Regions from separate parts of the Pseudarthrobacter sp. MM222 genome, predicted to be linked through region 1. Evidence: predicted binding sites of a transcription regulator. Region 1 holds the regulator's gene; each other region holds the start of a gene.
What was found. Region 1 encodes LexA, which represses DNA repair genes until DNA is damaged. Its sites were predicted from a motif close to TCGAACANNTGTTCGA; they were not measured.
Positions count from the first base shown of each region.

Region 2: a site for LexA is predicted at 1,484-1,499, ahead of uvrA (excinuclease ABC subunit UvrA). Genes of this name have one in related genera too.
Region 3: a site for LexA is predicted at 1,254-1,269, ahead of OM977_RS10800 (DUF6504 family protein). Genes of this name have one in related genera too.

Region 1 covers NZ_OX352321.1:1,532,306-1,534,568, forward strand. Annotated here, with positions in the region: gene OM977_RS06930 (ATP-dependent DNA helicase) at 1-583, shown strand, start outside; gene lexA (transcriptional repressor LexA) at 691-1,440, opposite strand; gene OM977_RS06940 (LysM peptidoglycan-binding domain-containing protein) at 1,812-2,249, shown strand.
Region 2 covers NZ_OX352321.1:2,106,023-2,108,285, reverse strand. Annotated here, with positions in the region: gene uvrA (excinuclease ABC subunit UvrA) at 1-1,316, opposite strand, end outside; gene OM977_RS09515 (GntR family transcriptional regulator) at 1,547-1,939, opposite strand; gene OM977_RS09510 (ABC transporter ATP-binding protein) at 1,936-2,263, opposite strand, start outside.
Region 3 covers NZ_OX352321.1:2,393,477-2,395,739, reverse strand. Annotated here, with positions in the region: gene OM977_RS10820 (SOS response-associated peptidase) at 1-10, shown strand, start outside; gene OM977_RS10815 (VOC family protein) at 12-434, opposite strand; gene OM977_RS10810 (chorismate mutase) at 449-775, shown strand; gene OM977_RS10805 (hypothetical protein) at 786-1,172, opposite strand; gene OM977_RS10800 (DUF6504 family protein) at 1,338-1,661, shown strand; gene OM977_RS10795 (DNA polymerase III subunit alpha) at 1,658-2,263, shown strand, end outside.

The sequences.
Region 1 (2,263 bases):
CCCGGAAGCGCTCGACGAGCTGGAAAAACTCATCCGCGCGTCCGGCGGCGGGGCACTGTGCCTCTTCTCCTCCCGGCGCGCGGCCGAGGACGCCGCCGACGCGATGCGGCCCCGGCTGGACATGAGCATCCTGTGCCAGGGGGACTCGACCATGACGGCGCTCGTGCGCCAGTTCGCCGATGAACCGGACACCTGCCTCTTCGGCACCATGTCCCTGTGGCAGGGCGTTGACGTCCCCGGCGACTCCTGCCGGCTCGTGGTCATCGACAGAATCCCGTTCCCGAGGCCGGATGACCCGCTCATGACGGCTCGCTCCCGGGCCGTGGCCCAGGCCGGCGGCAACGGTTTCATGAGTGTCTCGGCCACCCATGCCGCGATCCGCCTGGCCCAGGGAGCGGGCCGGCTGATCCGCACGACCACGGACAAGGGCGTGGTGGCCGTGCTGGACTCACGGCTGTCCACGGAACGCTACGGCGGATTCCTCCGCGCAGCCCTGCCCCCGTTCTGGCCGACCACCGATCCGGCAATCGCCGTCGCGGCATTGGAACGACTCTCACAGACGTCGGCCCAAGCCGCACAGTAGCCGCGGGGCACAGCAGCCGCGGGCGGGCGGCCGGGCCAGGAAACGCCAAGGGCCAGGAAAACGCCAAGGGCCCCGTCGGTGCCGGACGGGGCCCTGGACCGCAGGCTCTAGAGGGAACGCAGGACTGAGACAACCTTGCCCATGATGACGGCGTGATCGCCGAGGATCGGCTCGTATTGCGTGTTCTGCGGCAACAGCCAGGTGTGGCCGTCGCGCTGACGGAATGTCTTCACGGTCGCCTCGTCGTCCAGCAGCGCGGCGACGATATCACCGTTGACGGCGTCGCCCTGCTGGCGCACGACGACCCAGTCGCCGTCGCAGATGGCGGCATCGATCATCGAGTCGCCTGCCACCTTCAACATGAAGAGTTCTCCGTGGCCCACCAGCTGGCGCGGCAGCGGCATGACGTCTTCCACGACCTGATCCGCGAGAATCGGACCGCCCGCAGCGATGCGGCCCACCAGCGGCACCATAGCGGTATCCGTGGCGCTGGCAAGTTCCGAGACGGAGAGCCCGCCCACGGCACGGAGACCGCGGGACTTTTCCACGCCTGATACCTTCGTGCCGCCCTCATCCAGGGTCAGCGGCATGAGAACTTCCATGGCGCGGGGCCGCTTGGGATCGCGGCGCAGGTAGCCGAGCTTCTCCAGCTGGGAAAGCTGGTGGGTCACGCTGGATAGGCTCGCCAAGCCCACAATGTCGCCAATCTCGCGCATTGAAGGCGGGTAGCCGTTGTCCGTCACTGAGCGCTGGATGGTTTCCAGGATCTTCTTCTGCCGGACGGTGAGGCCCTTGGGTGGCTTGGCTGACTGCGGGCTCCGCTGGGAAGCCCTGCCGCCGGTGGCTTGTGCTGCCATATGTGCCATTGCCTTTCATTCCGCCCGGCTGCCGTGGCTGCAGATACCGGGACCCTCCGGCCTGAATGTCAGACCCCGCTGATCAACTACTGATGATCGTCTGCAGAAGTGGTTGTCCTGTTCCTCAAACGTAGGCCAGCCACCCGGCTTTTTCAAACATTTGTTCTAGCGAGTCTCGACAATGTTCGTTAATAGGTGCTAAAACTGGTCTAGTGAAGTTCGAATATGTGTTCGAACAACGCTGGTCCGGATGGAAGCCTCGGGTTGGATCCCAGCAGTGCGTTCGGTTCTATGTTCGAAGGTTAAGCCGGTTGGCGGCAGGTACGTGGAGTACGCCGGGCGGCACAGTATGGTCCAGGAGGGCTCAGTTCATGTCAGCTTCAAGCGCGTTTCACGACACTTTTGGCCAAGCCGCATCCGGCGAGTACGGCCGCTCCGTTTCCGCGGCCCCTGAAGGCCATGCCGCTTCGGCCGGCGGCACCGGCCGCGCCCGGCAGGCGCCGTTGCGGCTAACCCGTCGCGGACGGTTCGTCTTCATCGGCGTGCCCCTGATCCTGTTGGCCGCACTGATCCTGTCCTTCAGCGGCTTCCTGAATGCCCCCGCCAAGGCCTCGGATTCGGCCGCGGAACTGTCCCTGACTCCCACCGTGTCCGTTACGGTGCAGCCCGGGGAATCGTTGTGGGCCATCGCCGGATCCGTCGCACCCGATCGCGACCCCCGCGACGTGGTAGCCGACATCGTCCAGCTCAACAACCTCGACGCGGCCCGCGTGCTGCCCGGCCAAACGCTGTTCGTCCCGGCCAAGTAGCCCGGCCAGGGAGC
Region 2 (2,263 bases), 570 kb from region 1:
GCAGCTACCTGGGCGATGTTATGGCCGTTGATCAGCACCGAGAGGGATGCCGGGTTCAGGCGCGCGCCGCTGCAGACCGGGCACGGGATCTGCCGCATGTATTCCTCGTATCGGTCCCGGGCCTTGTCCGAGTCGGTTTCGAGGTGCTTGCGGTGGACGTACTGGATGACGCCCTCAAAGCCGGTGCTGTACTTGCGTTCCCGGCCGAAGCGGTTGCGGTACTGCACCACCACCTTGTGGTCTTTGCCGTGCAGCACGGTTTGGCGGGTGTCCTCGGAGAGCTTGTCCCACGGGGTCTTCATCGAGAAGCCGAGTTCCTTGGCCAGCCCGCCGAGCAGCCGGTTCCAGTATTCCGTCGTTGCCGTCCCGAGGGACCAGGGCGCGATGGCACCTTCCGAGAGGGACAGCTCCCCGTTCGGGATGATGAGTTCCTCATCGACTTCGAGCTTCGTGCCGATGCCGCTGCAGGCGGAGCATGCGCCGAAGGGGTTGTTGAACGAGAAGGAACGCGGTTCGATCTCGTCGATCGCGAGCGGGTGCTCGTTGGGGCACGCGAGGTGCTCGGAGAACGCCCTGACGCGTTCCGCGTCATCGGCTTCGAGGTCCACGAATTCGGCGAGGACGCGGCCCTCGGCCAGCCCGAGGGCGGTCTCCACCGAGTCGGTGAGGCGCTGGCTGATGCCCTCCTTGACCACCAACCGGTCCACCACCACTTCGATGGTGTGCTTGAACTGCTTGCCCAGCTTGGGCGGATCACTGAGCTGGATGAGCTTCTCGTCCACCCGGGCACGCGAGTAGCCCTTGGCCGTCAGTTCCTTGAACAGCTCAACGAATTCGCCCTTGCGCCCGCGGACCACCGGTGCCAGGACCTGGAAGCGGGTGCCCTCCGGCAGCTCCAGCAGCTGGTCCACGATCTGCTGCGGGGTCTGCTTTGTCACCGGTTCCCCGCAAACAGGGCAGTGCGGGCGGCCGACACGGGCCCACAACAGGCGCATGTAGTCGTAGATCTCCGTGATGGTGCCCACGGTGGAGCGTGGGTTCTTGCTCGTGGACTTCTGGTCAATCGAAACCGCGGGCGAGAGGCCTTCGATGAAGTCGACGTCGGGCTTGTCCACCTGGCCCAGGAACTGTCGGGCGTAGGCGGAGAGCGACTCGACGTAGCGGCGCTGTCCCTCGGCGAAGATCGTGTCGAAGGCGAGGGAGGACTTGCCCGAACCGGACAAGCCGGTGAAGACGATCATGGAGTCCCGCGGCAGGTCGAGGTCCACGTTCCGCAGGTTGTGTTCGCGCGCGCCCTTGACCACCAGGCGGGACATGTCCGGACGCTTTACCTCGGGACGGGAATCGACGGCGCGGCCCGGTTTTGCGGCGCTCACCGGAACGGAGCCCATCGGGACGGTACTCATAGGTTCGGGCTTGTCATCAACGGCTGGATCTTCAGCTACGGCTTTAGGCACGCTACCAATGCTAATCGAAAACTTCTTCGAACATATATTCGCTGCTGTGTCCCAGCCCGGTAAATGCCGCCCGGTGTGTTAGCACGCCGTCATTCCCGGTCGTACGCGGCGGCCAGCAACTGGACGGCCTCCGCGAAGCTGGCGCCCTGGGCCTTCGCCGCCGCCGCAAAGTCCGCGGCGGCGGCGGACAGCGAACTCCAGGCCTCGTCCCGGGCGCAGACGACGGTGCCGTTGCGGCCCCGGGTCGCGACGATGCCGGCCGCTTCCAGTTCCTTGTAGGCGCGGGCCACAGTGTGCGGTGCGACGCCCAGTTCGGCGGCAAGGTTGCGGACCGCCGGCAGCCGGGTGCCCGGGGCCAGAGTGCCATTGTCCGCCCGTTCGATGATGTTGAGCCGGAGCTGTTCGAACAGCGGGACCGAGCTGGCCTGGTTTGGTTTCCAGACTCCGGGAAACCGGTCGGCAACGCTCTCGGCCGGGGTCACTGTTCCGGCCCCCGGCGGCCCGGGCGCTGTTCGCGAGGGGCGAACTGTGCTGCATACAGATCCGTGTACAGCCCGCCCACCGCCAGCAGCTGGTGGTGGGTGCCGTGTTCAACAATCCGTCCGTGGTCCATGACCAGAATTAGATCAGCGTCCCGGACGGTGGACAAGCGGTGGGCAATCACGAAGCTCGTGCGGCCGTGCCGGAGCCGCTGCATCGCCTGCCGGATCTGTACCTCGGTGCGGCTGTCCACGGAGCTGGTGGCCTCGTCCAGGACCAGGATGCTGCGCCCGGCCAGCTGCGCCCTTGCGATCGAGACGAGCTGT
Region 3 (2,263 bases), 860 kb from region 1:
CCTGTTCTAGCTCACAGCGTTACCCGGCCGCCGGCGTCGACCGCCCAGGTGGGATTGAAGGCGACCTCCCAGCGGTAGCCGTCAGGGTCGGCAAAGTAGCCCGTGTAGCCGCCCCAGGGCTGGGTCTTGGCCGCGGCGACAATGGTGGCACCGGCCGTCTCTGCGTCCGCCATCACGACGTCGACTTCCGCGGCACTGCCAAGGTTGTGGCTCAGCGTGATGCATGGAATGCCGGCCGGGGGATCGGTGGCCGCCTCGGACCGCATCTGGCCCGCATCCCAAAGCGAAAGGAGCAGGCCGTGATTGGCCTGGATGAAGAGGACTTCGCCCGGAACCTCCCGGTGGACGGGCCATTTTAGGCCATCAACATAGAAGCGGCGGGAGGCGTCAACACTGCGGACGCCGAGTGAAATTAAGTCGACTCGTGGCTGCATATTTCGATACTGTCATGCACATGTCCACAAATCACGCAGACGACAAGACCGCCCAGGCCGACCGGGAACAGCTCGCCGCAGTGCGGGTAGCAGTCGATGAGGTCGACGAGCAGATTGTGGCCCTGATTGGACGCCGGGAACGGCTGATCCGGATCGCCGGCACCCTCAAGGCCGACAGCGCCGAAGTGCGGGCACCGGGGCGGGTGGAGCGGGTCATCGAACACGTCAAGGCGACGGCGGAACACAAGGACATCGACGTCGACCTGGTGGAAAAGACGTACCGGGCCATGATCGATGCCTTCATCACGCTGGAGCTGGAAGTCTACAAGGCCGGCTCCTAGCAGGTCAGGCTTAGAGGGCCTCTTCCACCGGAACGTTGGCCTGGTACTCCCGGCCGTCACAGTCGCTGAAGGCTGTCATGAGGTGTCCTTTGGGGAGACCGAGGACCGTCTCAATCGGGAAGTTGCCGGTGATGGAGCTGCCTGAGTGCTCCACGCCCTTAAGGTCGAAATTTTCTTCGGTTCCGTCGTGGTTGAAGTAGTAAAAAGAAATGGCCTCGCCATTCATGAACTCAATCCCCAGCCTGCGCTGGTGGGAATAGTCCGGTTCGGCGGCCAGAAGGCCTACCACGAAGGCGCCCTGACCCGGGATATTTCCGTCTATATCGAACTTCGCCACCAAGGCGGCGTCCTTGGCGGCGATGCTGACGTGCTTCAGAAGTGCGTTATGGGAGCTCATGGCTCAATCCTGCTACCTGTGCAGGCGTCCGTCCACCCCCGATCTAGGTTTTGTCCGCACCCCGGCGTAGACTGTATTTGTTCGAAGATATATTCGAACAACTGCTTCCGGTTTTGCTGAATAGCTCTACCGGCGGTTCTTACAGGGGTTGGTCCGGGAGGCGCATTGGGCATGTTCAGCGAGTCAGTCGACGTCGTGTGCACACCCTCCGGTGCCCCGGCGGAGCTGGACTGGGCAGGCCGGCACTACACCGTCTGCGCCGAACCGGTCCGCTGGTACGAGCGGCGCCAATGGTGGGCCGAAGAACAGCGGGCACCGCTGGGGAGCGGCCCAGGGCTGGTGGACTCCGAGATCTGGCGGGTCCAGGTACGCCAGACAGATTCACCCGATCCGGAAACCCTCACCCTTGACCTGACCCGCTCAGTCGGCAGCGGCCGTTGGCGGCTGCTTAGGATCCACGACGCCCTGCTTCCACCGAAATCAGCATGAGCTTCACCCATCTCCACGTCTCAACCGCCTTCAGCGCCCATTACGGGGTTTCCTGGCCGGATGAACTGGCTGCCGCGGCTGCGGCTGACGGAGCAACCGCGCTTGCCTGCACAGACCGCGACGGCCTGTACGGGACGGTCAAGCACCTGAAGGCCTGCATGGCAGCGGGACTTGATCCGATCGTCGGCGTCGACCTTGCTGTCTTTGCCGACGACGGCGACCTCCGCACCCAGGTGGGGGGACGGGTCCTGGTCCTGGCCCACGGGCATAACAACGGCGCCGGCTACCGGGCGCTGTGCCGGCTGATCTCCGACGCTCATGCGCGCACCACCGGCAAGGCCGGAGGAGCGGTGCCTGTCGCCGTGACCAGGGCGGAGCTGGCTTCCCGGACCCTTCACCCCGAAACACTGCAACCGGTCCTGACCGTCCTGATCGGGCCGGACTCCGACGTCGGACGGGAAATGGGCGGCAGGCGCTACCTGCGCCCCCGCACCCTGTTCAAGCGCTGGCTGGACGCCATGCCGCCCGGGACGCTCGCCGCCGAGGTGGTCACGCAGCTTAGCCCGCCCGGGGAGCCGCTGAGCACCGCCCACGCGGTGCGG